2 regions of the Vallitalea pronyensis genome follow, and region 2 is predicted to be linked to the other one. Evidence: riboswitches for the same ligand, from Rfam matches in the RefSeq annotation. Region 2 holds a riboswitch; the other holds the start of a gene.
What was found. A riboswitch is a leader RNA that binds a small molecule or an ion and turns the genes downstream of it on or off. The one in region 2 is predicted to bind cobalamin.

Region 1 (3,794 bases), 240 kb from region 2:
TTTACTAACCAGCGTGTGGCACACAAACAAAAACGATCTATGGTCATCATGAACGATTTTTACGGCTTGTTGCCATTCCTTTAAACCCAATAAAGCAACAAACGTAACGTGAGTGAATGATGACCATCGATCGTTTCACTCAACTTCCGTTGTCCACTAACCCCTTCTTTTTCTTATCAATCTCATAAAAATCCATTCTAATAACCTGCATAAAACACCCATATATCTTAATTTTAATCTTGCCCATTTTTTTATGCTATCCCTCTCAAAACTAATAACTATACCCATTAGCATGATACAATCCTTTACCCCTAACAAACAATATACACAATCATATAATAAGTGGACGCTACCTATAATATAATAAAACAAGACAATTTAGAAAGCATGACGTCCATGAAAAAATTATATCTCATTAAAATCAATCGAAAAGTATTAATTGTCATCCTGATGATTATACTTCATCTCATCGCGTATATGATTCTATACAATGTCAATACCATACGATGCAGTATTCAAAATACCAGTGGAAAATTAGCCATTATCATAGATGATTTTGGGCAAACCCGTGAAGGCGTAGAAGAAATGATGACCATTGATGAACATCTAACCTTTGCTGTCATGCCCTTTATGGAATTTACCAAAGAAGATGCCATCAAGGCGAAAGACTTAGGATATGAAGTGATTATCCACCTGCCCATGGAAGCAAAGGGTGGCAGCCTTAGTTGGCTTGGACCCCGCCCCATCCTATGCAACATGAAGAAAAATGAAGTTAGAAAAGTGGTAGAAGATGCAGTAGCAGATGTACCCTATGCTATTGGTGCTAATATTCATATGGGCTCAAAAGCCTGCTGCCAAGAAGAAATTATGGAAAGCATTTTTGAAGTGGTGAAAGAAAAGAGACTCTATTATTTTGTAGACAGTCGCACATCCAATAAAACAGTAGCCAAGAAAAAAGCTGATGAAATGGGTGTCTTATGTTATGATAACAACGTTTTTTTAGATGGGCAAAAACCCAAGAGTCACATGATTAAGCGGTTAAGAAAAGCAGGAGACTTGGCTTTAAAAAAAGGTCAGGCAATAGCCATTGGTCATGTAGGTATTGAAGGCGGCGTAGCTATGGCAGAGGCAATCGAGGAGATGCGGGAGGAATTTGCTGAACGGCGTATAGAATTGGTGTTTGTATCCGAATTGGATGATGATGTCTATTAACACCATATTGTTCATCAAATACTTAGGGTTTATTCTTAACTTGTACGTAGATTACTTAAGCCATCATTGTTATGCGTTATATCTTTCATGTTTGCTAAATATTAGCTATGCTTAAATAATATAAGTATTTATTGATTTTGTTGCTAGAATAGCATATAATGGGTTAAGAGTATGACGTAAATTGAATAATGAGGCTGTCACATAAAAACATGATATACACGTTATTTCGTTTGGATGAGACAGCCCAAGAAGCACACTAAGTTGCAAGGAAGCTGGTGAAAGTCCAGCACAGCCACCGCTACTGTATGTACTAACTCATGCGCAGGAAACCACTGAATAGGTTGCTATTTGGGAAGGATGTGCATCAGGTTTGAGGTATAAGTCAGGATACTTGTCTAGGGTGCTAACCATCCCAATTGCGAGTGGAAATATGGGTTTGTTTTTATACTTTCTTTGATGATATGACATAAGCAAAAGCATTATCATAGCATCCTTTCTTAAGACAAATCCATCATATATCCTTCCATGAATAACTGAATAATAATAAACTTGATGGTGTTGCATCTTCTAAGGAACATGCCTTCCATCCAGCAAGATGAAAGTGGAGTGAATACAATGAGTCATAATATCATGTTTCAAGGAACTGGTTCCACAGTAGGAAAGAGTATCTTAACGGCAGCATTATGCCGTATACTAAATGATGATGGTGTATCCGTTGCGCCTTTTAAATCACAGAACATGGCCCTTAACTCATTTGTTACAAAAGATGGTAAAGAAATGGGAAGAGCACAAGTGGTACAAGCAGAAGCAGCAAGGGTTGAACCACATGTAGCCATGAATCCAATATTGTTAAAACCCACAAGTGATGTGGGCAGTCAGGTTATACTTAATGGTAAGATACATAAAAATATGACTGCAAGTGAGTATTTTAGTCTTAAAAAAACCTTCAAGGAAGAGATCATGAATGCCTATCACCAGTTAGAAGAGACGTATGACGTGATTGTCATAGAAGGAGCAGGAAGTCCGGCAGAAATTAACCTAAGGGAAAACGATGTTGTCAACATGGGCATGGCTGACATGGTGGATGCTCCAGTCATTCTAATTGGTGATATTGATAAGGGTGGGGTGTTTGCTTCCATCTATGGCACAGTTATGCTTTTGGAACCAGAAGAAAGAAAACGCATCAAAGGATACATCATTAACAAGTTCCGTGGGGATGTGAACATTCTTCAGCCGGGAATCGATATGTTCTATGAGAAATTACAATTACCTTGTCTGGGTGTTATTCCTTATGAACCTCTGAAAATAGATGATGAGGATAGTGTAACGGAACGATTTGACCGTCAGGAAGAGGCGGCAATCATCATTGGTGTTATACGTTTGCCTTATATGTCTAACTTCACTGATTTTACTGTTTTTGAATTAGAAGACGATGTGACAGTAAGATACATAAAAGATGAAAAGGATTTTCAAGGCATTGATTTGTTAGTCATACCTGGCAGTAAGAGCACCATTAAAGATATGGCTTATCTCCATAACTCGGCCATGAAAGAAGGCATTTATCGTGCTCATAGAAGACAAGTACCCATCATCGGTATCTGTGGCGGTTACCAGATGCTAGGGGATACCATAGAAGATGAAAAAGGTGTAGAAACGGCCATGTCCAGTATTAATGGATTAGGCTTGCTGCATATGGCAACTCATATGGAAGAAATCAAGCAAACCACCCAAGTAAAAGGAAGGCTGCTGACCACATCACCTTTTGGAGCGGATCATCAGCATCTTCTAGTGGGTGGCTATGAGATACATATGGGCAAGACAGAATTACTGGATGGATGTGAGCCTTTTATCCAGTTGGAAGATGGCCGTTGTGATGGTGCAATTAGTGAGCGCAAGGACGTTATGGGCACTTATCTCCATGGTATATTTGATAACGATGAATGGCGCAATCTTATCTTGAATGATATACGAGAGAAAAAAGGTTTAGAAAAAAGAACCGATGTGGATTTTGCCAAGGAAAAAGACATGGAGTACGATAAGCTGGCTAAGCTTGTTCGAGAGCATATGGATATGGATGCCATTAAGGAGATTATCTATAAATAATGGATACGGATGGTGTATAGGATAACAATACATCAAAAGTATGGTAGAGAATACAAGGTGTTTCATGGTGTTTTTGACAGAATAGAAGCCAGTAAAGAGGTGTAGACGTGGTAAAAGCAATCAGCATGATAGGCATAGCAATGGCATTAGACTTAATCTTCGGTGATCCTGTTAGGATCCCTCATCCCATTATCTATATAGGGAAATTAATCAGTTGGCTAGAGAAGCGTATCCGAAAAAGCAGGATACCCCTTAAAATAGGTGGTTTTCTACTATTATTGGGAACAGTAGGGGTAACAGCAGGTGTCATCACCCTTTTGTTGCAATTGGGTTATGGGATACACCCTTATGTGAAAGACCTGATGACCATCTATCTTCTTTATACATCTTTAGCAGCTAAATGCCTTAAGGATGAGGTACTAAAAGTATGGAAAGCCTTGGAACAACAAGATTTGATTCTGGCAAGGAAACAACTCTCC
Region 2 (3,794 bases):
TTAAATCTTAAATTAATGCCCTGTATGATGTTGTCATCCCCATAGGCAATATTGACGTCTTTTATGTGTATCACGATATATCTTCCTCCAAGTCAATGCTTTTACGATTTTCTACCGAATAACCCATATAGGATAATGCAAGTAAAAATAAAGAAAGCGTTATGCCTACAGGTAACAACCACCATTTCCAAACCTCTAAATAAGTAAAGGACATGGCATTGCTCATTATTTTTCCAAAGCTAACGACTTCAGGTGCTACTAATCCCAAATAAGAAAAGCTGGCTTCCATAAAAACAGCCATCCTAACATTGCGAATAAAAATAGATAATAGAAGGGGGGAGATGTTAGGAATAATGTGTTTTCTTAAGAGATACATGTTGTTAGCACCAAAGGTTCTAGCTGTTGTTACGGGCAAATCTTTACTACAGATGAGTGCTTGAGAACGCAAAACTTTTAGTGGACCCTGCCAATTTAACATACTGATGATGACAATCAAGGTGATGAGGTTAGGACGTATATAAGAGGCAACTAGTAAGCAGATGATAAATTCTGGAAGTGCTAAAAATATATCACAGATCCTTAAAATGAACCGATCCAAAAGTCCACCTGTTAGGGCTGATAAAATACCTAAAAAGCCTGAAATAGATGTTGCAATTACCCCAACAGACAAGCTAATGAACATAGAAGTCCGTAATCCAAACAGAAGTCTGGAAAAAATATCTTGTCCCATATCGTTTGTTCCTAGGAGATGAATCAATGAAGGTTTAAGAAACACTTCTTTTGTAGAACAAGAGGGTGAGGGTAAGTTCATAAAAGGTACAATCATCACCACCAGTGAAAATAATACCAATAGACAAGTCCCCATTAACATACACTTATCTTTCAAAATTATCTTGATAGCTATCTTTTTTGTCATATCCATACGGAACTTCCTATCCTCTCATACGGGATAAACAAAAGGAAAGGGTCATAATTTCATAACACAATTCATGCTTATCCGTGGGTTAAAATTGTTTACGACTATATGTAAATTGAATGGATTCTGCTAGTCCATTCATCAGAAGCACCATAAATGCTACTATGAGAAAAACACCTTGTAAAACGGGATAATCTCTGGCTTTTACAGCCTCAAAAATGAGACTTCCAAGTCCAGGATAGGCAAAAACAACTTCAATTAGCAGTACCCCCACAAACATTCTTCCCATCATGATTGCAGACAGGGTTAATAGTGTTATAAAGCAGTTCTTGCCTAAATAACGATGTTTAATCAGTCTATCCTTTAATCCTTTTGCCACAGCGGTACCCATAAATGTTCTTTTACTTATGGATATGGCGGTACTTCTTGTTAATAAATACATGTTTGATACTTCGGAAATAACAAGGGTTATAACAGGGAGAACCATATGTACCATTATATCTTTTACTCGAGTCAGACCTGTAAAGGTTGAACAAGGTGTTTCACATCCTCCCATAGGCAGCCAGCCAAGATAGATACTAAAAAACAATAATAAAAGCATACCTAAAAAAAATTGTGGAAATCCACTTATAAACATCATGGCACTTAACAGAATCTTATCCATGGGCTTGCCATGATGATAGCTGCTTTCTATGCCAGTGACATAACCTATGCCTATAGATATCAGCATGCTAGTAACGATTAAAGCCAGTGTCCAAGGTAAATGTAAACGTAAGAGGTCTATTACTTTTTTCTTATAGAAGTAAGAATAACCAAAATCAAATTGAACAATTGACTTGAGATAACGAACGAGTTGTATGGTAATGGGCTTGTCTAATTGAAATTCTTCAAGTAATTGCTGATGCATTTCCGGTGTCATGTCATAGACTACTTGTTCTCCAGCCAGAGCTGTTACAGGGTCACCTGGCAGTAATCTTGGTAGCATAAAGTTTAATAAAACAAGACATACAAAGGCTATACAATAATCCTTGAAAGTTTTAAACTGTTTTTTCACTTCAAAAACTCCTTCAAATGTGCTAACCAATCATAAAAAAACCACCCTGTTAAAGGTGGTTAAGCATTGACAAATTTAATCATATATACAATGCAAATAGAATCTTTTCATCATATCATTTAAATTTGAACAACAAAACTTCCCACCGAAGTCTTCATTCTGAAAAAAGGCAGGTCTCCTGACTTGCAGCTTAACTTACTCTCAAACCTTCCCAGTAGATACCAGTGGTTTATATGATTTCATAACTGCTTACAGTAGCGGGGGCTGTAACGGACTTTCACCGTTTTCCCTATTATCTCTTGTTGAGCACCTTATTTTCTTTTTTTCATGGATATGTATTTAACTAACATCAAGACATATGATATCATGCTTGCAATATGCATGTAGTATGCTTATTATTAACACTGTTGCTTTGTCATCTAAGCGAATCAGCAAATATCAAAATACATTCTTGTAGATTATAATATATTCTATTAAAAAAAACTGTAGCTATAGACACACATTTGGTAAAAATTATGGATTTTATATGCATAGTACTAGACATAAGGTTTTATCATAATCCGTAAAGGAATATAAACATGAAGGACTTTAGAACATGGCAAAACCATGTATAGGGATTTCAGTATCATTCTAGAGTAATCATGATAAGTGTCATCAGTCTTGTTGTAAGGGCATTTGTTTCATGAATGCACTAGGGGATAAGCTGGTGAACTTTTTGAACACTCGACTGAAATAATAGGGATTGGGATAGCCGAGAACCTCACTCATCTGTGAGATGTTCATGGACCCGTCTTCCATATATGCAATAGCTTTTTGAATCTTTAAGCTGTTAAAATGATGATTAATGGTTGTGCCGGTTTGGGCTTTATAGCACTTCCCGATATAGCTATAATCCATGTTTATTTTAGCAGCTATTTTATGTGCATCAAATGTGCTGTGAAGTTGGAGCATCAGAAGTTCATTGACTTTCTTAACAAGCATCTCACTACCCGAATGATGATGGGGTGGGTTAGCAAGAATAGTGTAGAAAATGCTCGTAAGTTCAGCAGCTAAATGGGGTATTTTATAGGGGTTAGAGGCATGATACAGATGATACATGGACTCTAGTTTCTGAAATAGATGTTGCTGATTGCTCATGGTTGTTAGTTGAGGCAATGCATAACATGGGATGTCTGGGCAGGATTCTTGAACGGTTTTACCTAAGGTATCATAGGAGAAAGACACCCAGAACCATGTTGTGCCTATAGGCATATAGGTTTGACTATAATGATGTTTACCTGATTGCCTAAAGAAAACTTGTCCTTCTTTTGCAGCATAGTGTCGGTCTTCTTCACTCACATAAAATGTACCCTTAAGAACAAAAATCAGATAGTTGATATGTGCAATCTGGTTCACATGAATTCTTGGTTTTTTTAACGTTATTTTCCCTACTGCTGACACGTTAGGGAGTTGATTAGCATAAAACTTAATAGCTGACGACATAATGGTCATGGCTCCTTCTTGAATGATGGATGAATCGTAATGTTATCAGTATACATGATAAAGACGAAAAAAGATATGAATTTAGGTGAATGACATGTTATGAAAAGATGATAAGGTGTATAATCATCACTAATAAGCTAGTCATTAAGAATGGATATAGAGGAGATAAGAATGAATGATGTTAAAAAGAAGCATGTCATATTAATTGTTACAGACGATCAAGGGTATGGGGATATTGGCGCTCATGGCAATCCATGGTTGAAGACCCCTAATCTGGATAAGCTCCATGACACATCCATTTCCTTGGAAAGTTTTCATACCGATCCTCTATGTGCACCAACC

Region 1: another riboswitch for cobalamin. It lies ahead of HZI73_RS23835 (cobyric acid synthase); the one in region 2 lies ahead of HZI73_RS24845 (ABC transporter permease).

Annotation. Positions count from the first base shown of each region.
Region 1 covers NZ_CP058649.1:5,702,259-5,706,052, reverse strand. Annotated here, with positions in the region: gene HZI73_RS23840 (divergent polysaccharide deacetylase family protein) at 397-1,212, shown strand; cobalamin riboswitch at 1,454-1,625, shown strand; gene HZI73_RS23835 (cobyric acid synthase) at 1,828-3,315, shown strand; gene cbiB (adenosylcobinamide-phosphate synthase CbiB) at 3,441-3,794, shown strand, end outside.
Region 2 covers NZ_CP058649.1:5,940,848-5,944,641, reverse strand. Annotated here, with positions in the region: gene HZI73_RS24855 (ABC transporter ATP-binding protein) at 1-74, opposite strand, end outside; gene HZI73_RS24850 (ABC transporter permease) at 71-922, opposite strand; gene HZI73_RS24845 (ABC transporter permease) at 1,005-1,970, opposite strand; cobalamin riboswitch at 2,122-2,299, opposite strand; gene HZI73_RS24840 (helix-turn-helix domain-containing protein) at 2,625-3,452, opposite strand; gene HZI73_RS24835 (arylsulfatase) at 3,624-3,794, shown strand, end outside.